3 regions of the Brevibacillus sp. 7WMA2 genome follow, and region 2 is predicted to be linked to each of the others. Evidence: riboswitches for the same ligand, from Rfam matches in the RefSeq annotation. Region 2 holds a riboswitch; each other region holds the start of a gene.
What was found. Region 2 has a riboswitch for cobalamin ahead of nrdI (class Ib ribonucleoside-diphosphate reductase assembly flavoprotein NrdI). Riboswitches for the same ligand answer to the same signal wherever they lie in the genome.
Positions count from the first base shown of each region.

Region 1 (8,379 bases), 2.6 Mb from region 2:
ATAATACGCGGGATATCAGCTTTTCTTTGTCTAAGAGGGGGGATATGAATAGGAATAACGTGAAGCCGATGATAGAGGTCCTCTCTAAATTCACCCCTTTTCACCAGTTCCCCTAAATTTTTATTCGTCGCTGTGATCAATCGAAAATCTACAAATACGGAAGATACACTGCCAATGCGTTCAATCTCTTTTTCCTGTAAAACCCTTAAAATCTTCACTTGAGTAGATAGCGGTAAATCACCAATTTCATCTAAAAATAAGGTACCCCTATGGGCAAGCTCAAATTTTCCAGGCTTTCCGTCCTTGTTTGCCCCTGTGAACGCTCCACCCATATAGCCAAATAGTTCTGATTCTAATAGATTATCTGGAATGGCTGCACAATTTACAGGGATAAAGGAACCTTCTCTGGTCATTCCCAGATCGTGAATGGCACGCGCAAACTGTTCCTTTCCAACCCCACTCTCTCCCGTCAGCAAAACAGGAGCTCTCGACATTGCAGCCTTCCTAGCCATTTGTTTTGCCTTCATAATAGCCGGACTTTCCCCAAGTATCTCCTCCATGGCAGCCGATGCAAAGGGCTTATCCTCTCCATTAGCTGGCTTGGTTCTCATCGACATGGCATGCAAAGACTTCTGGTACATCAGCAGTTCTTTGTTACGGATTGCCCCTTCGTATTTCTGATTCTTTGCATTTGTGATGTATAAAGGAAGCCTTTCGATATCCCGCATGGAAAAACTAGACGTTTCCGTATAAGAACGCTTGGATAGCAAAGGGGCTATGATACCATCTAAGCCGATTCCTTCCTCCAATCCCTGAACACAATCCTGCAATTTGATAACCCCAAGTAAACTCCCCTTTTCAATAACGGGAAGCTCCGTACTCTCTAATTGGACCATTCCTCGCATAACTTCTCTAATAGAGCTGTCTTTACGTACCATCCACTTATCTTTTTTCATCCAATTCAGGACGGAATAGCGGTCCACATTATTCATAGCTACCTTACTCCTTCCCCCTAATTTCATCCTGCCCAATTCGAAGGAACAGGGGTATTTCGTTCCTTATTCATTCATGGTGAAGAAAAAAGCGACTGGTTAGTATCTGCACGTACATGACCCGCAAAGAAACCCCTCATCGCTTTTTATCGTTTTATCCCGTGTTCTATTGTTCTTTGGTTAAAATCGTTTTCGCTATTTCCTTATCCAACGCTTCGAACTCTTCATATGAAATAGCTTCGTACAATTCACTTCTAGTCTGCATATTAGCTAGTTCACCTTTTTGGGTACCTTGTTCTTTCATCACTTGAAAAATACGCTCATATGCCTTAGCCGCCACTCTAAGCGACGTTACTGGATAAATAACCATGCGGTACCCCAGCTTAGCGAATTCCTCTGCTGTATAATAAGGAGTTTTCCCAAATTCAGTCATATTTGCTAGTAAAGGTGCCGATATACGCTGGGCAAACATACGAAACTCCTCCGCTGATTCTAGTGCTTCGGGAAATATGGCATCTGCCCCAGCCTCCACATAAGAACGTGCCCTTTCTATCGCCGCGTCCAAACCTTCTACTGACCTAGCATCAGTACGTGCGACAAGTACTAACGTTGGTGCTACCTTTTTAATTGCGATAATCTTCTGGACCATTTCTTCTGTCGTCACAAGCTTCTTGCCATTTAAATGTCCACATTTTTTGGGAAGCTGCTGATCCTCTAGTTGCACCGCGGCAACATTAGCCTCTAGCATTTCTCTAGCAGTCCGGGCAACATTAAGAATCCCGCCAAATCCTGTATCTATATCTACTAATACTGGTAAATCAGTTGCGCGTATCAATTCCTTTGCCCGTTGAGCTATCTCAGTAGACGTGACGATTCCTAGGTCTGGCAAACCACAACTGGCCGTGTAAGCTGCACCAGATAAATAGAGCGCTGAAAACCCCGCCCGCCTCGCCATAAGAGCCGCCATCGCATCGTGTGCGCCGGGAATTTGCAAAAGATCGGGAGCATTCATCAGTTCCCTGAATTTCTTTGCTAATTCAGCTTGTGATGACGGCTGATCGACAATCCAAGCCATTTCGTTTGCCCCTCTCTATAGTAAAAATAATTCGATAAATTCAGTAACGGCCATGCTGTTTACCCTTTCTGAATCCATGCAAGCTTCTTTTATTTTACGAACCTGCTTTTGTGAATAATGTGTACTTATATTTTCAACAAATTTTTCAATGACTTTAGGGATGGCTTCTCCCCTGCGGAAGCGGTGCCCTAATGGATATTCGCATTCTATTTGTTCAGAAGAAGACCCGTCTTTATAATGCACTTGAACAGCGTTTGCGATCGAGCGCTTACTCGGTTCCAAATAATCAATGCTGTACTGTTTATTTTCAACAACCACCATCTTATTACGTAAGATATCGATTCTTGGATCTGATGCTGCTAGGTCTTCATAATGGTCTGCTTTAATATCACCAAATAGCAAGCCGATAGCCGTAATATATTGCAAGCAATGATCCCGGTCTGCTGGATTATTCAATGGACCTACCTTATCAATGATTCGAATAGCTGATTCATGCGTTGTGATTGTAATGCTGTCAATCTCATCAAAACGAGCCATTACCTCCGGATGAAGCTTGATTGCGCATTCCGCGGCTGTTTGTGCATGAAATTCGGCTGGATAGGAGACTTTGAACAGCACATTCTCCATTACATAGGCATCCAAGGGTCGAGCTAGCTTTAACTCTTGTTTATTGAACAAAACATCCTGGAATCCCCAGCCTGGTGCAGTAAGAGCTGTTGGATATCCCATTTCTCCCTTTAAGGCCATCATAGCTAGCTGAACACCTCGGCTAGTTGCATCGCCAGCAGCCCAGGATTTACGTGATCCTGTATTCGGAGCATGCCTATATGTCCGTAAACTGCTATTATCAAGCCAAGCATTTGATAATGCGTTGTTTATTTCTTCCCGGGTTCCTCCTAGCATCTGTGCTACCACTGCTGTTGTTGCAATTTTAACAAACAATACATGATCAAGCCCGACTCGATTCAAGCTGTTTTCTAATGCCAGCACTCCCTGAATTTCATGTGCTTTAATCATCGACTCCAGCACTTGATGCATCGTTAATGGCTGTTTCCCCTCCGCGATACGTACACGGCTTATATAATCAGCAACAGCTAAAATTCCGCCCAGATTATCTGATGGATGTCCCCATTCTGCCGCCAGCCACGTGTCATTGTAATCTAGCCAACGAATGATACAACCAATATTAAAAGCGCCTCTCACTGGGTCAAGAACAAAGGATGTACCTGGCACCCTACATCCATTGGGAACAACTGTCCCCGGAACAATAGGTCCAAGCAGCTTCGTGCAATCAGGATAGCTTAATGCCAAAATTCCACATCCAAGTGTATCCAGCAGGACATATCTAGCAGTCTCAAATGCTTCCAAGCTCGTAATCCTCTTATGTAAAACATAATCTGTAATTTGCTCGATCAGCTCATCCGTTTTGTTTATCTCCATATTTTTTAACAAAGTATCCTTCCCTTTCTATTTAAAATTATTTATCATGGTACGTGATGTTGGTCAGAACATCATGTAGGCGTTGCTGGCTTCACATAAAATTCCCAATCCTACCTCAAAGAACATGCCGCTCGCCTACATATTTTACACGTGGCCGGAATAGACGATTTTGTGCGTGCTGTTCAAGAACATGTGCGCAAATTCCTGCTGTTCTCGCAGCGAAAAAGATAGGTGTATACAATGGAATAGGAATCCCAAGCATCCAATACACAGGCGCTGCATAGTAGTCCAAATTCGGGTAAAGTCCCTTTTCCCTCTCCATAATCCTCTCACCGGCTTCACACATGTGGTATAAAAGATCGTCTCCTTTTATATGACATAGCTGCTGTAAGGCTCCTTTCATCATTGTCGCTCTCGGGTCCATTTTTTTCATATAGACCCGGTGACCAAATCCCATTATCTTTTCTTTGTTGGACAGCTTGGTACACAGCATCTCCTCGAACTTGGAAATTGTCCCTGCCTTTAGCAATAAGTGCATAACAGCCTCATTTGCTCCCCCATGAAGACTACCCTTCAAGGAAGCAACCGCCCCCGTCAAAGCTCCGTACAAATCCGATTGCGTAGAAGCGATGACCCTTGCTGTAAACGTGGAATTCGGCATCTCATGCTCGCTGTACAAAAGCAGAGACAGATCAAATATTTTTTCCTCAATCGGCGATGGCTTTCTCCCGGTGACCATATAGAAGAAGTTAGCACTATACGGTAAATTTTTGTCCGGATGGATCGGCTCGGTTTTGGTCAGAATCCGATAACTATTAGCCACTATGCTAGGAACTTGACCTAATAACCGATAAGCCCGCTCCTTATTAACAAGCATGGAGCGATCGTCAATTCGATGATCATACCCTCCCAGAACGGAAATTCCTGTTCGCAGGCCATCCATAGCGTGTGTCTGCTCAGGCAACAGCTTTAAAACCTCAAACACCGCACTAGGCAATTCATCTCGCTCTAGCATGCTTCTTTCCAAAGAGTTTTTCTCTGCCTGATCGGGAAGCCGTCCCTCCAGTAAAAGATGAATAATATCGACATAGCTAACGGATTTAGAAAGCTCAATCAGATCGTAACCCCGAATCACGATTTCCTCTTGTATGGTATCAAGGTAGGAAATGCTTGTTTCTGTAGCCACCACACCGTCTAGCCCAGGAGAAAATTTTTCAAGCTCGTTCATTCTTCTTCCTCCATTCCAAATAACTGTTCTTTGGTTAGCTTGTAGGCTTTTTCAAGGTTGCGATAGTAATCTGTTTTGACTTCCTCTGTAACGTCTTGTCGCTTGATTTCATTCCCTAATAGACCATAGATGACTTCTAGCGAATTAGGACTTTCTATACTTAGATTGTTCATGATTGCTGTGTTGAAATAATTTCTAAAGTACCCTATTGTCCCAAACAAAAAATCCCTCCTAGACTTCAAAGCAGCGCAACACGCAAAAAAACAACTTCCTAAAAGAAAGTTGTTGTTAATGGGCGAAAGCGAAAAACTCAAATAAACATGTAAAAATCTTAAAATACCACATGTTTCATCGCTCGCACGTAACACCTCCTATCCTCGTAGGAACTGATGTGTGTGCTAAAACAGGCAGGTCTCCTGGCTCATGATCATCGCGATTCGAACCTTCCCATTTTCATTTGAATGAAAACAGTGGCATTTTTTCGAATAGCTCTCATTTACAGTTGCGGGACAGCGTCGGATTCTAACCGAACTTCCCTTTTAAGCAAATAACGAAGGTTATCTGCACCTGTTTCTACACATATTTGATTTTCAGCTTAAACATAACAAATAGTCTAAAAAATTACAATTATTAATTTTATATCTGTAGTGACTTTATTGCTTTGATATCATCATGTTGAACTTATTGTACATGTATATACGCTCTCTAAACAAAAAATAACCAATAGCGGCTTCATGTTCTGTTTAGCAATAAACGAATGAATGTAAAATCATAAGTCCTCATATCCTAAAAACAGGATAAAAACCCAATATATTGAACAAGAATATCCCGCTATCTTATAATCAAATGAAATACCATAATTAGGTAAATAAAGGAGGGTATTTCTTGAAGAGTAAACAACTATCGAAAAAGAAAATATGGTGGTATAGCATAAGTATCATTGTTGCTGCTATATTACTTCTCCTCATGTGGGCAGTAATTCGGAATTGGAACATTATTCACGTGCTGAATAAGGATAAGCTTAGCTATAATTTTCAGAGCATGGACAATATTTTTCCAAGTCGCGCTATAGAAGCATCGCAGCCTGTTTTCCATTTTGATACATTACAAAAAGAGTTGCCCCAAACTTATACATACAAAGATCAAACATTAGCTATTGAAGACTTTTTGCAACGAACAAAGACGAATGGATTACTAGTGCTCAAGGATGATAAGATCGTGAAGGAATTCTATCAAAATGGTATAAATGAACAAACAAGGTTTACTTCTTGGTCAGTGGCTAAGTCATTTATCTCTGCACTTGTTGGTATCGCTCTTGATGAAGGATTCATTAAAAATGTAAATGATCCGATCACCCACTATGTCCCAGAATTGAAGGGCAGCGGCTATGATGGTGTACCGATTAAGGATATTCTGCGAATGGCTTCTGGAGTTAGCTTTGATGAAGACTATGACGCCACCTTCTCAGATATAAACATGATGATGTATAAGACATTTCTATTCGATAAATCGATTAATGATTATGCCCTGGGGCTACAATCTCAGCGGCCATCCGGAACCTTTCAGCATTATATCAGCATTGATACACAGGTTCTCGGCATGCTGATCAGTAAGGTTACGGGCAATCCTCCGTCCCAATATTTACAGGAGAAAATTTGGGGGCCTCTTGGAATGGAATCTAATGCTTACTGGAGTACCGATCGCCTTGGCACAGAGCTATCCTTTATGGGTCTAAACGCAACCATTAGGGATTATGCTAAGTTTGGAAGCTTATATCTTCATGAAGGAGTTTGGAACGGAAAACAAATCATTTCAAAAAAGTGGGTGCAAGAGTCCACACAGATAGAAAAGCCTCAGCCTAATCACGACCCTAAGGGAGTGTTAGGCTACCAATACCAATGGTGGGAGGCTGATCCCGCAGATGGTTCCTACAGCGCAATTGGAGTCTATGGACAATTCATCTATGTTAATCCAAAGGCCAACGTAGTAATCGTCAAAACCAGCGCTGACCCTGATTACGGTAGAGCTGATTATCATGATGAAAATTTTGCTGTGTTTCAATCGATCGCGAATCATTTTAGTAAATAAACTTCATTTGCTTCCGCATACTGACGGCACGATTCTCAGCTAGCTGATTTCTTTACTACCCAATCTCTAGCTACTAGCAAATGTGGTTGAACAGAGATCCCCGACTATGAGTAAGACACTCTTTTCTCTTAGATGCGAAAAGAGTGTCTTTGTCTTACCTACCAGCTATTTCGTTTCACGATGAAGAGTATATTTTTTTAGACGAGGGGAATATTTCTTTAGCTCTAGGCGTTCGGGATTATTTCTTTTATTTTTTGTTGTAATGTAGGTACGATCTCCAGATTCTGTGCATTGCAGGATAACTGTTACTCTCATTGGTTAAATCCTCCTGATCATTTCTATTTATTCATCCTGGCTACTAAGTGTCTCGACAATAACATCACTTGTTGGCAATGGATCTTTCAACGTATTCCAGTCTGCATGCAGCTCTTCATTTGTTAAAAGGCAAGCATCTAAAGACCGGATGATATTGCCTTGATCCAGATTAAATCCAATACATACAAGCTCATTGATACGATCTCCGAATTGAGGGTCCCATTCTTCAGCCCATTCAGGGTCTTCCGCCAGTATCTGCTGCTTCTCTTCTTCGGGTAAAGCCGACACCCAATAGCCCGCTGACTCCAATTGAATCGATGGACCTGCCTGACTAATCGTCAAAGCTATGTCATTACGGGTAGCAACCCATAGGAAACCCTTTGCTCTCACTACATCTTCAGGCCAATCCTGAAGCCTTTTATATAATCTCTCAGGGTGAAACGGAATTCTTCGGCGATAGACAAAAGAGGAGATTCCGTATTCTTCCGTCTCTGGCGTATGGCTTGGCTTTTGTAATTCTTGTAACCATCCAGCCGATTGGCTTGCTTTTTCAAAATCGAACAGCCCTGTATGAAGAATTTCTTTAGGATCGACCTTGCCATAGGAGCTTCGAATGAATTTTGCCGTTGGCTGAAGCTTACGAAGAATTTGCTCCAAATGCTGTACATCCTGTTCTTTAACCATGTCACATTTATTTACGATTAAAACATCACAAAACTCAATTTGGTCAATTAGCAATTCGACGATTTCACGCGTGTCTGTTTCATCCACTGCATGGCCGCGCTCCAATAAGCTTTCTCCTGAGGAAAAATCATGCCAAAAACGGTTCGCGTCCACTACCGTCACCATTGTATCCAGCCGGCACATACGCGAAAGATCTATCCCCATTTCTTCGTCTACATACGTGAAGGTTTGCGCTACTGGCAACGGCTCTCCTATTCCGGTGGATTCAATCAGGATGTAATCATAGCGATCCTCATTGACTAGCCGTTCGACCTCCACTAATAAATCTTCACGTAGCGTACAGCAAATACAACCGTTCGACAGCTCCACAACCTTCTCGTCTATTCTAGAAATCCCACCGCCATTCCTTATCAGATTGGAATCGATATTCACCTCGCTTAGATCGTTTACAATGACCGCTACACGAAGGCCCTCTCGATTGTGTAAAACATGATTCAAAATAGAAGTCTTACCCGCTCCAAGATATCCGCTTAATACAGTAACCGGAACCTGCTTTT
Region 1 covers NZ_CP048799.1:4,064,069-4,072,447, reverse strand. Annotated here, with positions in the region: gene GOP56_RS17345 (sigma 54-interacting transcriptional regulator) at 1-992, opposite strand, end outside; gene prpB (methylisocitrate lyase) at 1,159-2,067, opposite strand; gene prpD (2-methylcitrate dehydratase) at 2,083-3,507, opposite strand; gene mmgD (citrate synthase) at 3,623-4,735, opposite strand; gene GOP56_RS17325 (hypothetical protein) at 4,732-4,956, opposite strand; cobalamin riboswitch at 5,124-5,321, opposite strand; gene GOP56_RS17320 (serine hydrolase domain-containing protein) at 5,621-6,823, shown strand; gene rpmG (50S ribosomal protein L33) at 6,989-7,138, opposite strand; gene GOP56_RS17310 (GTP-binding protein) at 7,166-8,379, opposite strand, start outside.
Region 1: another riboswitch for cobalamin. It lies ahead of GOP56_RS17325 (hypothetical protein); the one in region 2 lies ahead of nrdI (class Ib ribonucleoside-diphosphate reductase assembly flavoprotein NrdI).

Region 2 (8,379 bases):
CTGATTCATTTCACACGGCTGCTTCAAAAATACATATTTAAAGCGACGAATATGATTTTGCAAAGAAACATGAAACTTGCTCAAATACGGATTATCGGCAACATCTGTTATTAGATTATGGAATTGCTCGTCATACTCCATCGCTTGGAAAGGCTGTTCTCTGGCAATCGCTCCTGCAAATTTTTCGTTCCATTCTTGCAATTGTTCGATATGCTGAGGCAAGATGTGCACAGAAGCAAATTCGGCTGCCAGTGCATGTAATGTTGCAAGTGTAGGATAAATTTTTAAGATATCTTCCTTCTCAAGACTGGTCACTCTCGTCTCTTTCCCTGGTTGCATATGGACCAATCCCTGTACTTCAAGTAATTGAAGAGCTTCTCTTACAGGTGTTCTACTCACGTTTAATGCTTCCGCCAGTTGAATGTCCACCAATTTTTCTCCTGGCTCTAGTGTCCCATCTATGATCCATCTTTGAATGTGAGAGAAGGCATGGTCTTTGGCTGACACTCGAATAGGTGCTACGTAATTACTAGGAATTGGCATGTCTTCCCTCCTTATTCAATATGTAATATATCGCATACAGCTTGTACATTCAACCGAATTTTCAATCTATTTACACTTCCAAATTATACAAAAGGACCGTAGCTGGGCTTTATCCCAACCACGGTCCTTTTCGTTAGCTTTCCTTTTACAAACTACATAATTTGGTTGTCGCTTGTATGCAGGGCTCGCTGGCCGCTATTAGCATCTCTTATTAGAATGAGGTATCCTTTACGCGCTCGTTCAAGAAATCAAAGTCTTGATCATGGAGCGGCTCCACTTTCCCTTTTTGATAACCGCTTCCTTTTGTGGAAAAGAAGTCATGCGTGCTCGTTTCTGTACGAATCCCGTTTAATACAACAGGGTGAACTTCTTCCTCATCAAAAATCGGTTCGAGCCCTAGGTTCATTAGAGCTTTATTTGCATTATAACGAATATACTTTTTCACTTCATGTGTTAACCCAATGGAATCATAGAGTGTCTCGGTATATTCTAATTCATTTTTGTATAGAGCTTGGAGAAGTTCATCAACAAACACTGTTGCTTGCTCCTGCTCAGCCTCTGTTAATCTAGCAAAAACCTCTTGGGCTAGCAAGCCGACAAATACACCATGCACACTTTCATCACGGATAATTAGCTTGATAATTTCACCGCTGGCAACCATTTTCCCTTGACCTGCTAAAAATAGTGGATAGAAGAATCCGGAATAAAACAGGAAGCTCTCTAAAAATACGGAAGCTACCATCGCTTTATACAGGCTCATATCGTCGCCATCTTTGATACCTCTGTAGATTTCATCAATAACTTCTGTTTTATACTGCAGATGTTTATCTTCTTTTACCCACTGGAAAATTTCATGAATCCGCTCAGAACTTGCTACTGTTGTAAAAATAGTGCTGTAGCTCTTCGCGTGAATCTCTTCCATCGCTGCCTGGAAAATTAGAATTGCTTTCTTTTGCTTCTCTTTAACATGCTGGGCAATCATGGGCATGCCAACATTTCCTTGTTCTGTATCAAGCAAGGTTAGCCCACCTAATACCTTCATGTACGTATCCCGTTCATTGTCCGTTAGATTCGTCCATGACTTTAAATCCTTCGAAATTGGAATCTCTGTATCTAGCCAGAACTGAGATGTATTTTGCGTCCATAGCATCTCGGTATACTGGGTTTCCGGTTCATTCCAGTTGACTGCTTCAAATTTAGACATTGCGATGCTCCTCTCTTATACGCTGCAACTAACGCATTCCTCAATGGTTTTTTTCTTTGTACGGGTATAATACAGCGTCTTTAAGCCCTTTTTCTGAGCATAGATATAATACATAGCCAAATCCCGTGTGGTTGCGTCATCTTTTACATACAGAATAGTAGAAATCGCCTGGTCGATATGCACCTGAACTTCTGCTACGAGATCAATCACATTAAACATGTTCATGTCATATGCTTCTTTGTAGTAGAAGAAATTGTCATCATCTAAGAACGGCATCGGATAAATCGTTTTGGAATCACCATATTCGCGTTCCTCGATACGCTGTGTAATAGGTGCAATAGATGCCGTAGAGGACTGTAGATAAGAGATCGAGCCCGTTGGAGCAATTGCCAAACGATAGGCATGGTAAAGTCCGTGGGTTTGTACCTCATCCTGCAAGCGAGCCCAATCTTCCTTCGTAGGAATATGGTGACCTTCGAACAATTGCTGAACCTTTTCGGTTTTTGGTGAATAATCGTGCTGCTGATAACGTTCGAAATAGCTACCGGATGCATATTCACTGTGCTCGAAATCTTGGAAAGTAATTCCTCGCTCTTTTGCAATTAGCATAGAACGTTCTAATGAATAAAAATTTAAGATCATAAAGAATGTACGCGAGAAGTCAATCGCTTCTTTTGACTCATAAGGAATCTTATTTTTAGCCAAGTATCCGTGTAGATTCATAGCTCCCAAGCCAACAGAATGAAGCTCTCGGTTTGCCTTTGCCACAGATGGAACGATCGAAATATTTGTACGGTCACTCACCTCTGTCAGAGCATCCATTGCTAGATGAATCGTGTCTCGCATTCTCTTATTCGCCATTACATTTACAATGTTAAGCGAGCCAAGGTTGCACGAGATATCGCGGTTAATAACATCCTCCACCCCATAATCATTAATGGTGGAAACTTCACTAAGCTGAGCGATTTCACTGCACAGATTAGAAAATTTAACTCGGCCAATCTCTTTTAATGCGTGATATTCATTAACATTATCAACATACATAATATATGGGTAACCAGATTCCATCTGGATTTGAGCTAATTTCATGATCAGATCACGTGCGCCGATTTTTTTCTTACGTACACGCGGGTTATTGACCAGCTCGTCGTACATGCTGGTGATGTCCATATCGTCTAAGTGCTGCCCGTACTCTTTGAACACAGTATGAGGATAGAATAAGTACATGTCTTTATCTTTTTCTACTAGCTCAAAGAATTTATTAGGTGTAACAACGCCAAGTGATAAGGTTTTAATTCTGATTTTCTCATCGCTGTTTATTTTTTTGGTATCTAAAAATTCTTGAATGTCGGCATGGAAAATATTGAGATAAACAACCCCACTACCATCGCGTTGACCAAGCTGATTTGCATATGAGAACGCATCCTCAAACAGCTTCATTACAGGAAGAACCCCACTTGCTTTACCATCTAGTCCTTTGATTTGCTCGCCAGCGGCACGGATTTTGCTCAGGTTCAAGCTTACACCGCCGCCAATTTTGCTTAGTTGCAAAGCGGAATTAATAGAGAACCCAATCGAATTCATTGAATCATCTACCTCAAGCAAGAAACAGCTAACTAGCTCCCCGCGACGTTTTTTACCTGCATTCAAGAAGGTAGGAGTAGCAGGCTGATATTCTTGTGAGATTAACAGGTCTGCATATTGCAATGCTTTTTCGCTATCCCCTTTTGCTAGGAACAAGGAAACTACAGCAATTCGATCCTCGTAACGTTCAAGGAATTTGCTTCCATCGTTCGTTTTCATCGCATAATTATTATAAAACTTGAATGCACTCATGAAGGATGGGAAGCGGAATTTTTTATCATATACATAGCGATAGACCCGTTCGATATCGGCAAATTCATAGCCTTCAAACACTTCAGCTTCATAGTAGTCATTTTCAATTAAGTAGTTAATCTTCTCACGTAAGTTATGGAAAAAGACCGTATTCTGATTTACGAAATCAACGAAATAGCTCTTCGCTGCCTCTAAATCTTTATGAAACTGAAATTTCCCGTCTTTCTTCACCATAATTTCGTTGTTCAACGTGATCCATTGTGGTAGTTGCGTGGACAAAGTGAAATACCTCCTGCTTAAAAGTTTCTACATCTCGTTTGGTACCGCTCAATTCAAATTTCATGACCAATGGTACATTGTATTGTTCGGCTATCTGGTCAGCTGCAAGTCCGTAGCGAGTCCCCCAATTCATGTTCCCGCTAGTTGCAACTCCCTTCATCCATTGAGAGTGTTGCGTTAGAAATTGTCGTGTCGTTTCAGGAACTTGTCCAAATCCCGTTGTATATGTAATCAGAATGAAAGGTTCGTTTATGACGATATCATCGGAAATTTGTATACAGCGAAAATCTAGTTTTTGGACAAAGCGTTTCACATTTCCTGTTTTGGAATCATATACGATCAGCATCGATACACCCCCCTTTCATGTATAAAGGACATAAGATGGTAGCCAAGCTGACTGCTGATAAATGCCGCTTTTTGCCAACATAAAAAGCTCATCCCTTCATGGGTGAGCTTTAAAACGGCACAACAAAGAAAAAATAGCAAAGCAAATAGCCGCTACTATTTAATCCCCGTACCGTTTCAACTTCCCACTCCCCGAAGATGCGAAACTAAGAGAATGGGCAGGTCTACTGACTTGTGTTTCACTTTACTTTGAGCCCTTCCCATATAAGTCGCCTGAGACATGCTTATACAGTGGTTTTGCTCATTTCATCCACACTTACAGTTGCGGGGACAGCTCTGGAATTTCACCAGATTCCCTATTAAGTCGCAAAATGACACCTAATTCTCGGCGGTAAAGTAACTTTTTATCAGTATGTAGTATATAACATTCATATGAGACACTAAATGTAGTCTTGTCACCTAGCATACAATGTTTCTATCAAAAGAGCAAGATACAAAATGCCTACGAGTTAAAAATACAACTCGACTCATAAATAGACAGAAAAACAAGCTAGATTTCATGCAAAACTGCCTCTTTTATATGTTTTTCCTGCTCATAATTACACTCCTATTCTTGTATAACAGAGCATCAGCTTAGACTGTTACCGCATTCCTAGTAACGTAACTATTACTGGGAAACTCATAACTAGACCTCGACAACCAGGCGTAGCGGCTAACACAATTAACCATATTTAGCTTGTTTCATAAGAACGAATGTTCTATACTTAAGTAAGCTATCTACATCCCTTACAGATATATCATTGTACCAGTATAAAGTCATTTTGATAACATGTTTATATGTATTTATTTTAATAGACGAAGTTGAGCAAAGGATGGTGGTCATTCTCATGTCTATTACAAAACAACGGGATTCCTTGCAACTCCTTGAGAAAATCCCTTCTTTTCCTTGGTTTGTTGAAAAATATGTGGATCACAAAAGATCAAAGCGCGCTTCGGTCTCCACTTTACTCGGCTACCTACGTGATTTTGAGTTCTTTTTTCGTTGGCTAATGGCAGAGGGACTTTCCACCGCCCAGGAAATGAGCGAAATTACACTCGATGAATTAGGGGGACTACGTAAAGAAACCGTCGAAGCCTATCTTCTCTACTTACAGGACTCTCACTTATTTGAGCGTTCGCTGCTATTAACAAAACCCACTAAAAGTGCAAAAAAGGAATACAGTGATTTGACAATATCTCGCAAGCTTTCAAGTTTAAAATCCCTGTTTTACTATTTATCTGCCCTCTCAGAGGATGAACACGGCGAATCTTACTTGAAGCGAAACGTCATGGCAAAAATTGAGTTACATGTAGAAGAGGTTACACCGCTTGCTCGTGCAAACGCTATCCGCTCTAAGATTTTAATAGATGACCAAATCCAAAAGTTTGTCGATTTTGTATATCATGGCTACTTAGATTTTTGTGATACCAAGAAAAAGCTACATTTTCACTATCGAAATCGGGATCGCGATGTAGCCATTATCGCACTAATCCTTTCTGGCGGATTCCGTGTCTCTGAAATTGTTAATTTGAACCTTCAAAATGTGGTCTTGGAAAAAAATCAGGTCTTAATGATTCGAAAAGGCAAAAAAGAGGATGCTCCATTCTTCAGTGATTGGGGTAAGGAATATTTGCTTCGTTATTTGAATACACGCCAAAAGTATCAGCCGCCTGCTCATGAGGACGCTTTATTTCTCACGGTATCGCCTACGAATCCAATCGGACACCGCATCGATCTACGTTCCGTTCAAAAATTAGTAAAAAAATATGGAAGTGCATTCGGAATGCCAGACATCTCTGTACATAAATTACGTCACAGCTTTGCTACCCAATTTTTGCGCTTAAACCCTGATCCTCATCAGCTTCAAGCTCAATTAGGACATTCCAAAATAGATACGACGATGCAATACGCCCATGTACTCGATGATGCGTTGAGTCAAGCAGTCAATCGAACAACCAGTAAATTGTAAGGAAACGCCCTTCTTCGTTACATGGAAATACCTACAACATCAAAGCTACACCCAATCTTATTCGTTACACGATCCTCCCGTTATGCTAAGACATACAAAAAAACAGGCAGCATCCTTCTCATTGAAAGATAGCTGCCTACTCCTATTTACGTACTATGCTGGGTTCAATCTATTCTTCCCCTTGCATGGCGTACCACGTTTCATAGAGCTGTTTGATCTCTTGTTCTTGTGCTTCTAGTTGATTCTGGTAGTGAACTAACTGAACATAGTCATCCTTAGCTTGCTCCATTTCTCGCTGCCACTCCATACATTGCTCCTCTTTTCGAGCGATCTCTGCTTCCAATTGCTGAAGCTTATATGCATTCACTTTAGAAACTTTCGCTTTAGGGAGAGAATTGCATTGTACCAACTTCTCATTCTCTGTTTGATTTGTTTGAAGTACCATATCTACCGTTTCAGTCTGGTCACATCGTCCCTTTTGTTCCCGATCAGTATGACTCTGCGTTTTGTCTTGTATCCCTTTTACAATCCTGTCTTTTTGCTTATCCACTCCTATTGTATGATTGTGAACGAATTGGTGCTTTCTGCGCTTTTCTCTCGCTTCCTCATAAGTTCCTTCATAATGGATTAGACGCTGATTATCAATCCAGCAGACGCCATCTACCATTTTTTGCAAGAAATACCGATCATGAGATACGACGAGAAGTGAACCTTGATAATGAAGCAGGGCCGCCTCTACTGTTTCTCTCGCTTCAATATCTAAATGGTTTGTAGGCTCATCTAGTATAAATAAATTGATGTCTTGATGCATTAACTGTGCCAGCCTTAGTCGCATCCTCTCCCCACCACTGAGCTGACCCACTTTTTTAAAAACTTGCTCTCCATAAAACAAAAAACCTGCCAGAATATGCCGTGCTTGTGCTTCTGTTACAATGGCGATCTCTCGAAACGCATCAATCACACGCCGATTGGGATCTCCTTCTAAAGCCTGTTGTGATAAATAACCGATCTTTACTTGGCTTCCAAGTGCTATCGTACCTGCATCCGGTTCTAGCTCCCCTAAAATCATTTTAAGGAGCGTAGATTTTCCGCTGCCATTGGAACCAAGCAAAGCTTTCCGCTCCCCATATCGCAAAGTAAAATCCGCTTCTTGTAAGAGACACACATTCCCAAAGGATTTCGTCACATCATTCATTCTTATTACGTCTTGACCGCTTCTATCTGCCCTGCGAAAAAACAAATCCATTTTGTCAGCTTCAAGACGCGGACGTTCGATTTTTTCCATACGTTCCAAAGCCTTCTCCATACTTTTGGCTCGGCGATGAAAGGAATCATTGGGAGGATTCGCTTGGTTTCCCCATTCTCTTAGCCGCTTAATTGCTTCTTTCATTTTCTTGATTTTCTTTTGCTGTTCTTGATAATCCGCGAATTGCCGTAGGAGACGCTCCTCCTTTTCCTGTACATATTGACTATAATTCCCTTGATATGTTTGCAACTCTCCACTATCCACTTCCCATATACTTTTGGCCACTGCATCCAAGAAATAACGATCATGAGAAATGAGTAAAATAGTCCCAGGATATTCACGTAAGAATTGCTCTAACCATTCCATTGATTCTACATCCAAATGGTTCGTAGGTTCATCTAGAAGGAGAACATCACTTTTTTCGCATAACATTTTTGCCAAGCCAATCTTGGTTTTTTCTCCCCCACTAAGCAAAGAAAAAGGAGTCTCAAGTAGCGACGAGGACAATCGCAGACCATCTACTACCTTTTGAATCCTCGCTTCCACCATATAACCGTCTAATTGCTCAAAGCTATCCTGCAATTGTTGATAACGAAATAATAACTTTTCCTGTTCCTCAGTTGATAATTTTTGATATTCATCGATATTCGACATAAGCTCTTGGCACGCTTGTATAGATATTTCTATTTCCTGCACCTTAGCAAAGGCACTTTCAATAACATGACGCCCCGTCCACTCCAGCGGATACACAGGTTGTTGTGGTAAATAGGCAAATGTAGCATCCTTCGCTCGAAAAACAGTTCCTGAATCTGGAGAATCCAAGCCTAGTAATAAGTTGCAAAGTGTGCTTTTTCCAGCACCATTTGGGCCTACAATCCCTATTCTTGACATACGGTTCACTTCGCAAGTAATCTCGG
Region 2 covers NZ_CP048799.1:1,309,126-1,317,504, forward strand. Annotated here, with positions in the region: gene GOP56_RS04965 (GntR family transcriptional regulator) at 1-543, opposite strand, end outside; gene nrdF (class 1b ribonucleoside-diphosphate reductase subunit beta) at 755-1,747, opposite strand; gene nrdE (class 1b ribonucleoside-diphosphate reductase subunit alpha) at 1,763-3,817, opposite strand; gene nrdI (class Ib ribonucleoside-diphosphate reductase assembly flavoprotein NrdI) at 3,783-4,208, opposite strand; cobalamin riboswitch at 4,407-4,604, opposite strand; gene xerS (tyrosine recombinase XerS) at 5,095-6,216, shown strand; gene abc-f (ribosomal protection-like ABC-F family protein) at 6,386-8,379, opposite strand, start outside.

Region 3 (8,379 bases), 350 kb from region 2:
CTTCATTTAGCGCGGATTCCACAGAGGATACATCACCTGTAATCACCACTGATCCACTAAAACGATCCACAAAGCCGATTAGCACTCCAGCAGCTTTTGTTGCTATGTCAGCAGCGATAATCGAAGCTTCACTTGGGGTAATGGTCAAAATACCAATTGCATCCTTCGTATCGCTACCTAATCCTAGCTTTTTATAAATATCTGCATTCGGATTAGCTATGATATGAGCTAGTGTGACTTGTTTACCTGGTACATACTCCTGAATGACACGTTGTTTCTCGTTGTTTTGGCTCATAAATCTCATCCCATCTGCTTGAAAAAACATTAAAAACACATAAAGGCCCCTTAAAAAATACACTCGGCAATTTTTAAGGAGCCTCTTCGCTCTCAACTGAAATTCTTAACACGTCATTGTGTTAATTTCACTATATTTGAACTTGTAAACGATGTCAATACTTCATTAGACTAATTTCGACAAAATATTCGCTACTGAAACATTTTGTTCAAAATTCCAATAACATCTTCTTCCGTTGGCACACGTGGATTTGTTTTTGTACATCCATCCTTAAGCGCGCCTTCTGCAATCGCATTTCTCATTTCTTCCAGTTGCTTATACTCTATGCCACAATCCCGCAAATTCGTTGGCATTTTCAATTGTTTTTGCAATTGCTTGATTGCATTAATTAAGCTGCGCACTCCACTTCTCGTATTGCTTGCTGGAAGACCTAAGGTTTTAGCAATAGCTACGTATCTCTTAGCGGTCGCCTGATTTTCACTCTGACCATATCCTGTTCCACAATTCGCATTGAATTCGATGACATGTGGAAGCAGTAAGGAATTCATGCGACCATGAGGAATGTGGAACTTAGCTCCAGCTACATGGGCAATTCCGTGATTGAGGCCTAGTGATGTAACATTAAAGGCCATTCCTGCAAGGCATGAAGCATTGTGCATTTTTTCACGTGCCTCTAAATCATTACCATCCTTGTATGCTCTTACTAAATATTCAAAGACAAGCTTCATCGCCTTTTCCGCAAGAGCATCAGAAATATCATTTGCTTTTGTAGACACAAACGCCTCGATAGCATGCGTCAAAACATCCATTCCCGTATCGGCTGTAATAAAATCAGGGACGCTTTTTACTAGCTCTGGGTCTAAAATAGCTTCTTCTGGCGTCATATCATTCGACACTAGAGGGTACTTAATATTTTTTTGCTGATCACTAATAACAGAAAATGCGGTTACCTCTGATCCTGTTCCACTTGTTGTCGGAATGGCAATGAAAGGAAGGTCTTTTTGATTCGACACTTGTTTCGCAAAATATTTCATTGCTTTCGCTGCATCGATAGCTGAGCCTCCTCCTAGTGCAACAATCGTATCCGTTTCAAACTCACTAAGGGCTTTCATTCCACTTACAACAACCTCGATTGGCGGGTCTGGAACGATATCACTAAAAACCAAGTGCTTATTACTCGCGTCAATCTGGTCAATGACATGCTGAATCATTCCCGATTGAACCATAAAAGGGTCTGTGACAATAAAAATTCGTTTTTCTTTCAGATCCTGCAGGCGATGTAGTGCGCCTTGTCCCATGTAAATATCTGTTTTAAAACTAACCTTATCCATGCTGACACCTCCATTTGGAATAAAAAAAGAGGCTTTTTAGAAGGGAGCATACCCTTTAAAAGCCTCTTTGCTATCTACATAAGTAACACGTCTTTGTGTAACCTGTATTCTGTTTTCTACCAATACTGTACTACTATATTTACCATATAGTCAACTATGTATTGATTGTTATTTTTAAAAACACTATACACGTCTTTGTGTATAAAAACCTTTTGCATCAAAGGTTTGATATGATTCGGCAAGCACTGCATTGTGCCTGTTCAGTTGTCAAGACTTAGCAAAATGTTGATTTATCAATTTGTGCAACAAAGGAAGTAAAAGAGGTGTGAGTACGAAATAAAAAACGAAATTCCCAATTGCATGCATCGTATCATAGGGGACTCCTGCTAGATAATAAGCAAGAAAATAAGTTGAATCATAAAGCGGTACCTGACAAAGAGAGTTAACAAACCCGTAAAGCATTCCTGTAAATCCGGCGTATATGGCCATCACGAACAAGGAAAGCTTTGGAAACACAGGACGTATAAATATACCGGTTACTACGACAATTATACAGTATGCAATGATCTGCGGGATAATCCAAATCCCGATCCCTAGGACCATATTTGACAAAATCATCACAATTATCGCAAGCAACAAACCATATCGAAGTCCCATCAGAATTGTCATAAGAATGACAAATGTTGTCACGGGCTGTACGTTAGGTATGGACGACAGTGCAATCCGACCAGCAACAGACAAGGCAGCTAAGATAGCTAGCAACGTTATGCCTCTTACACTAGATAGGGATGCTTTGTGTATTTGATGGTTAGGAGGCATGTAAATCCCACTTAATGACATCGCCATCTTTGACTTTAAGATCCTTGGCTCCTGTAACCGCTGGTGCTCCGTTCACTTCGTATAACCAATACTTTTTCTCTGCTGGATTTTGCTTCACATCCTCAATTGACGTGATAAATCCATTATCGTCTTCCACTTTAAAATTGGTTTTCATCAACTCATACAAGGTTTGATCCCCTTTGAATTGAATTGTTTTTTCAGCAATTTTGGTTTTGCCCTGATCGCTTGAAACTTCCACAACGATCTTGTTTTCAACCTTTTCTTCTGCTGATGTGTTTTGCGCTACTTCATTATTTGAACAACCCACTACACTTACCAGCGCAAGTGCAATAAGTAAGGCGATTTGACAAACTCTTCTTACCATTTCCGCTCCTTTCTCCATAAAAAAATCTAGTGAGGCGGGAACATCACTAGACTTGGACTAACCACTTTCGCCTCGAAATGGTTAGCCTTTCAGTAGTTTTTAGGTAAAAGACCTGACTTAAGACCGGAAAACAGTCTATCACAGTGGCGGGACCGCGTTGGATTTGCACCAAACTTCCATTACCTAAAACTATTATTATTTACATGAATGAGATGTGACCCATTTGAAAATATTATAGCACAAGAAATGGACTTGACAATCATGCTGTTGTGACAAAATATAGTTGTATTCTTCCATATTTTAAGACAGGTGACGTAAAATTCCCCGAGCAATATGAACGCCGCATGCTCCTGCTTGCGCAAGTCCTCGCGTTAAACCTGCTCCATCGCCGCCTGCATATAAACCACTAATTTCTGTTTCAAAGTGCGGATTCAAATATGGACGTGCTGAATAGAATTTCGCTTCTACTCCATAAAACAGCGTGTGTTCACTTGCAATACCCGGCGTAACATGATCGAGTGCCTCTACCATTTCAATTAAGCTTTTCATTGTATTATATGGTAATACTAGGCCGAGATCACCTGGTACGGCTTCTTTTAACGTTGGCTCAATAAATCCCTCTTTCAGTCGTTTTTCTGTCGAACGCCGCCCACGTTTTATATCGCCAAAGCGCTGTACAATCACGGAGCCGTTAGAAAGATCATTCGCTCGCCTTGACACCTCTTTCGCGTATTCGTTTGGCTTATCAAATGGTTCTGTAAAGACATGAGACACAAGCAGAGCAAAGTTCGTGTTAGGGGACCCCAGCTTCTCATCCTTGTATGCATGCCCGTTAGCCGCCATCACACCGCTGTGATTTTCTACAACAACATGACCGCTTGGGTTAGAACAAAAGCTTCGTACAATTTGATCCGTAGAAGATTTGAACAAGAACTTCCCTTCATATAGATGCTTATTGATTTCTTCCATGACTACATTGGTTGTTTCTACACGAACCCCCACATCTACTTGATTGTTACTTAATCGTAGGCCCTGTTTTTTCAAAATCTCACCGAACCATTGCGAGCCGTCTCGGCCAGGAGCAATAACGATTTTGTTCGCTCGGTACTCCTGACCCTTTTTACAGGTAATTCCGCGAATTTCTTTACCACTTTCCGTTTGCTCAACAATGATATCTTCCACTTCCTGCTTAAAAAGCATTGTAATTTTTGATTCTAGCTCTTCGCAGATACTCTTCAAAATCTCCAAGTTTTGTTCCGTACCTAAATGACGGACATTTGCACGCAGTAGTTTCAGTCCAACTGCTTGCCCCTTACGTTCTATATCACGGACAGCCTCCGTGGTTGGATCGGTTATATTGGGAGTTGCTCCGTGTTTTAAATTAATATCATCAACATATTTAATCAGCTCAAGCACTTCAGAAGGTGCTAAATAATCGGTCATCCAGCCACCGAATTCTGTCGTGATGTTAAATTTTCCATCTGAATAAGCTCCTGCTCCACCAAATCCGTTGGTAATTGAGCAGGCTGGCAAGCAACCACTAAAATCCTTTCGACCTGCTGGAGGCGGACATTTACTAATTTTTTTCTCAAGGATGGGACAGCGACGCGAGTAAATATTATGTCCTTTTTCAATCAACAGGATCTGTAAATCAGGTTTTTTATGGATCAATTCATATGCCGTAAAAATTCCTGCTGGACCAGCTCCGACAATGATAACATCATAATTCATAGATGTTGCCCCCTTGAAAATGTTAGGAAATTACAAGCCTTATTGATTATAACATTCCTTTTTAAATAATCAAGAAACAATCCGAACATTTTTATCTAATATTTATTTTTTGTTCGTATTATTCATTTGTAATTGTTCTTGGGAAAAAGTTTAATGAAACGATATTTCCTTCTTAATCCCTTCATTTCTAGATTGATATATAAGACAGAAAATTAGTACAATGATTAAAAAGACGAAAAAGGAGAGAACCTACTCGTGCATACTGAACCAATTCTTACTTTAAACAAGGTAAGCTGGAACATTCATTCTCAAGAGCATTGGTGTCTACTCGGTCTAAATGGATCAGGTAAATCAACCATCCTCCAGCTTCTAAACGGCTATATATGGCCTACTTCTGGAGAAATTGAGGTTCTTGGGAAAAAGTTCGGTACCTATGACTTGCGACAGTTACGCAAAGAAATCGGCCTTGTCAGTAGTTCTCTGCAACAACAGCTTCGAGGCGGCGATACCGCGCTAGAGATTGTATTATCTGGTAAACACGCTTCTTTAAGCCTTTACGAGCCAAAGCTTCAAGAAGAGATAGAGCAGGCAAAAGCTCTATTAGAACAATTTGGTTGTACTCATTTAGAGCATCGTCCCTATCAGGTTTTGTCACAAGGCGAACGTCAGCGTATTTTATTAGCCCGTACCCTAATGGCATCCCCACGATTGTTGATTTTAGATGAGCCTACAACGGGTCTTGATTTTATAGCACGTGAACAATTATTACTGTACATTGAAACAATAGCGAAACAGCCTAATTCTCCCACCATTATCTACGTCACCCATCATATAGAAGAAATTTTGCCTTGTTTTACTCATACGCTCTTACTCAAGAATGGGAGCATTTTTGATTCTGGTCAGACACAAGACATGCTTGGTCCAGAGCTTTTATCCCGTTTCTTTGAGATCGAGATTCAGCTTGAACACGCTATGGGCCGGCATTGGTTGTTTTGTAAAGAGCCTGTCGGCAAGCGTCCCTGATGAGCTTTATCTATCAAAAAGAAAATTTTATAGGTAAAAACAAAAAGATATCCATATAAGTAAGCAGAACTATATATAGAAGGACAAAAACAAAGGATTGATTTTATGATGTGCGGGATTAAAAACAAAGCATAAACAAAGAGACTTACTGCTTACCATGCACCGGCAAACTATTATGGACAGAATAGAACAGGATTTGTTGAAGGATTCGAATATTTTGTCCGTGTTTTATAGAGGGTCAATTGGCAACCAAAATACCGATCTGTACTCTGACATTGATCTTGGTATCGAGCGGAAGATATGCAGCCCTCCATCTGGTTACAAGCTGAGAATTTGGAGTGGGTCGATGAGATTTTAAATCTGATTCTTTAAACATATTCCATATAGGGCAGCTATTTGCTGCTCTTCTTTGCATTGGGAGAAAGAGAATTCTTTTTACTTGGTTTGTTTTTTCTAAAAAATTTTTTGATTGCTGGTTAAATGATACTCCTCCATCAAAGAATAACTACTGATGTGGAAAAAAGCATTGAACCACTGGGTGAAGCTTGTTACAATGAGTCCTTGTAACAACTTCATACACTCTTCGCGGTTCGAGATCTCCCGCGTTATCAAAACTAGGAGGATACATGTTTAATTTATGGTTTGGGATTGGCTTTGTGCTAGTCAATTTTGTCTTATTCTTATTATGCTATCGTTTTTTTGGCAAAGTAGGCTTATATGCTTGGATTGGATTTGCTACCGTGCTGGCCAACATTCAAGTAGTGAAAATCGTTGAGCTGTTTGGTTTTGCCATGACGCTTGGAAATACGATGTATGCAACTATCTATCTATGCAGTGACCTGCTCAATGAAAAATATGGGCAAGAGCAAGCGAAAAAAGCTGTCTGGTTTGGCTTCTTCACGCTAATTGCCACAACCATTATCATGCAGATGGCCCTTAGATTTGTACCTCATCCAGATGGGCTGGCGAAGCAGGATGCCTTAGCCATGATTTTTGGCATTATGCCTAGACTGGTAATTGCTAGTTTAACGTCATATTTTATTAGTCAGTTTTTAGATGTCCGTATCTATACTTTCTTAAAGAAGATATGTCCGAAACCAAATCAATTATGGATTCGAAATAACGGAAGCACTTTAATTAGCCAATTAGTTGATACCGTACTCTTCTGCACCATTGCTTTTTTAGGGGAACTACCTATGGATACTTGGTTTGACATTTTACTCACAACCTATCTGATTAAATTCGTAGTTTCGGCTGCTTCTACACCGATTTTATATATAGCGCGTAATTTTACGTTTACCAAAGAAAGCTAAGTATTCATTACTAGCTATCCTCTGAAAATCAAAAGTCCGTTTGTACATGAAAATCCATGTTGCAGGCGGACTTTTGATTTAGTTCATATAATGTTATAATTTTCTGATAAAATGAGGAGGTATTAGTATGCTTGGCTTTTATAACCGTTTATCTTCAGAAGTATATGATTTGGATAAACCAATTGGTCATTCCTTTGGTGATGTAGAATTTTATAAACAAAGATTACTCCTACATAAAGGAAAAATCCTTGAACCTGCTGTAGGTACAGGTCGTATACTTATTCCACTCTTGGAAAGTGGTTTACAGGTAGAAGGATATGATAGCTCCCCAGAAATGCTTCGAATCTGTCAGAATAACTGCCAAAAAAAGGGACTATCTCCAACCCTGTTTGAAGCAACGATGGAAACTTATGCATCACCTACCCTGTATCAGGCCATTATTATACCCGCTGGAACATTTTTATTGATTCATGAGAGAGAAGCATCCATCAAAGCCTTACAAAACTTTTATCACAGTCTGGAAAACGGCGGAAAATTAATCATTGATCTTTTTTTACAAACAGAGTTCAGCTTTGGAACGATCTCAACAAGAACATGGACATGTGATAACGCTGATGTGATCACATATCAAGATACTTTGGTTGAGGTAGATTATATTAATCAATATAGTATTTCTTACGGTCGATATGAAAAGTGGCGTAATGGAACTCTAGTAGAAACTGAGCTAGAACGTTTTCCCCTACGTTGGTACGGCGTAGAGGAATTTAGAATGATTCTTGAAAAAATTGGATTTCAGCAGATTATCATTTCAGCTGATTATCAGTTCCAGGCATATCCAACCAACACAACGAAAATCATTACCTTTGAAGCGATTGCTAACAAGGCGGGAAAAGCTGACAAGAATGTTAAAACTGATGCTATCAGCTATGACATGTAACACTTCGTTATTAGGAAAGCGACCGTTCGAATGTTCCCAATCGGACGGTTCTTTGCCTTTACCGTTTCGGCAAGAAGATATGAATCGACCTCATATTTTTCACAATTGATACTATCCTTTTTGTATAATCCGTATCCTGAAAGATCGTTTTATATCCTAGCAACAAAACGATGATAATAACGAAAAAACCCCACTTTTTCATACACAGCTTCCCCTTTCATCCTATAGGATAGGGACAACTGTTTAAAAAATAAGCAGGGTAAATCTAAAATAATTCTTAATTTATTCGGTTAGTCTTTAAAATCTTGGGTCTTTTGATGAAAATTCTGCGGTAAACGCACTTTAAAACATGTTTGGATCACATTACTCTCCACAGAAATAACACCATGATGCTGCTCTACAAGATTCTTCGCAATGAATAACCCCAGACCTGTACTTCCTCCCTGATGGGTTCGTGCCTGGTCACCTGTGTAGAACATTTCAAAGATGTGCGGCAGCTCTTCTGAAGGAATGCAATTTCCATAATTGACTATCTCTACTACCAC
Region 3 covers NZ_CP048799.1:1,657,203-1,665,581, forward strand. Annotated here, with positions in the region: gene GOP56_RS05960 (BMC domain-containing protein) at 1-295, opposite strand, end outside; gene GOP56_RS05965 (1-propanol dehydrogenase PduQ) at 487-1,626, opposite strand; gene GOP56_RS05970 (ECF transporter S component) at 1,894-2,388, opposite strand; gene GOP56_RS05975 (DUF4430 domain-containing protein) at 2,435-2,830, opposite strand; adenosylcobalamin (AdoCbl) riboswitch at 2,882-3,034, opposite strand; gene GOP56_RS05980 (NAD(P)/FAD-dependent oxidoreductase) at 3,131-4,561, opposite strand; gene GOP56_RS05985 (ABC transporter ATP-binding protein) at 4,817-5,584, shown strand; gene GOP56_RS05990 (queuosine precursor transporter) at 6,211-6,897, shown strand; gene GOP56_RS05995 (class I SAM-dependent methyltransferase) at 7,025-7,834, shown strand; gene GOP56_RS06000 (hypothetical protein) at 7,893-8,036, opposite strand; gene GOP56_RS06005 (sensor histidine kinase) at 8,125-8,379, opposite strand, start outside.
Region 3: another riboswitch for cobalamin. It lies ahead of GOP56_RS05975 (DUF4430 domain-containing protein); the one in region 2 lies ahead of nrdI (class Ib ribonucleoside-diphosphate reductase assembly flavoprotein NrdI).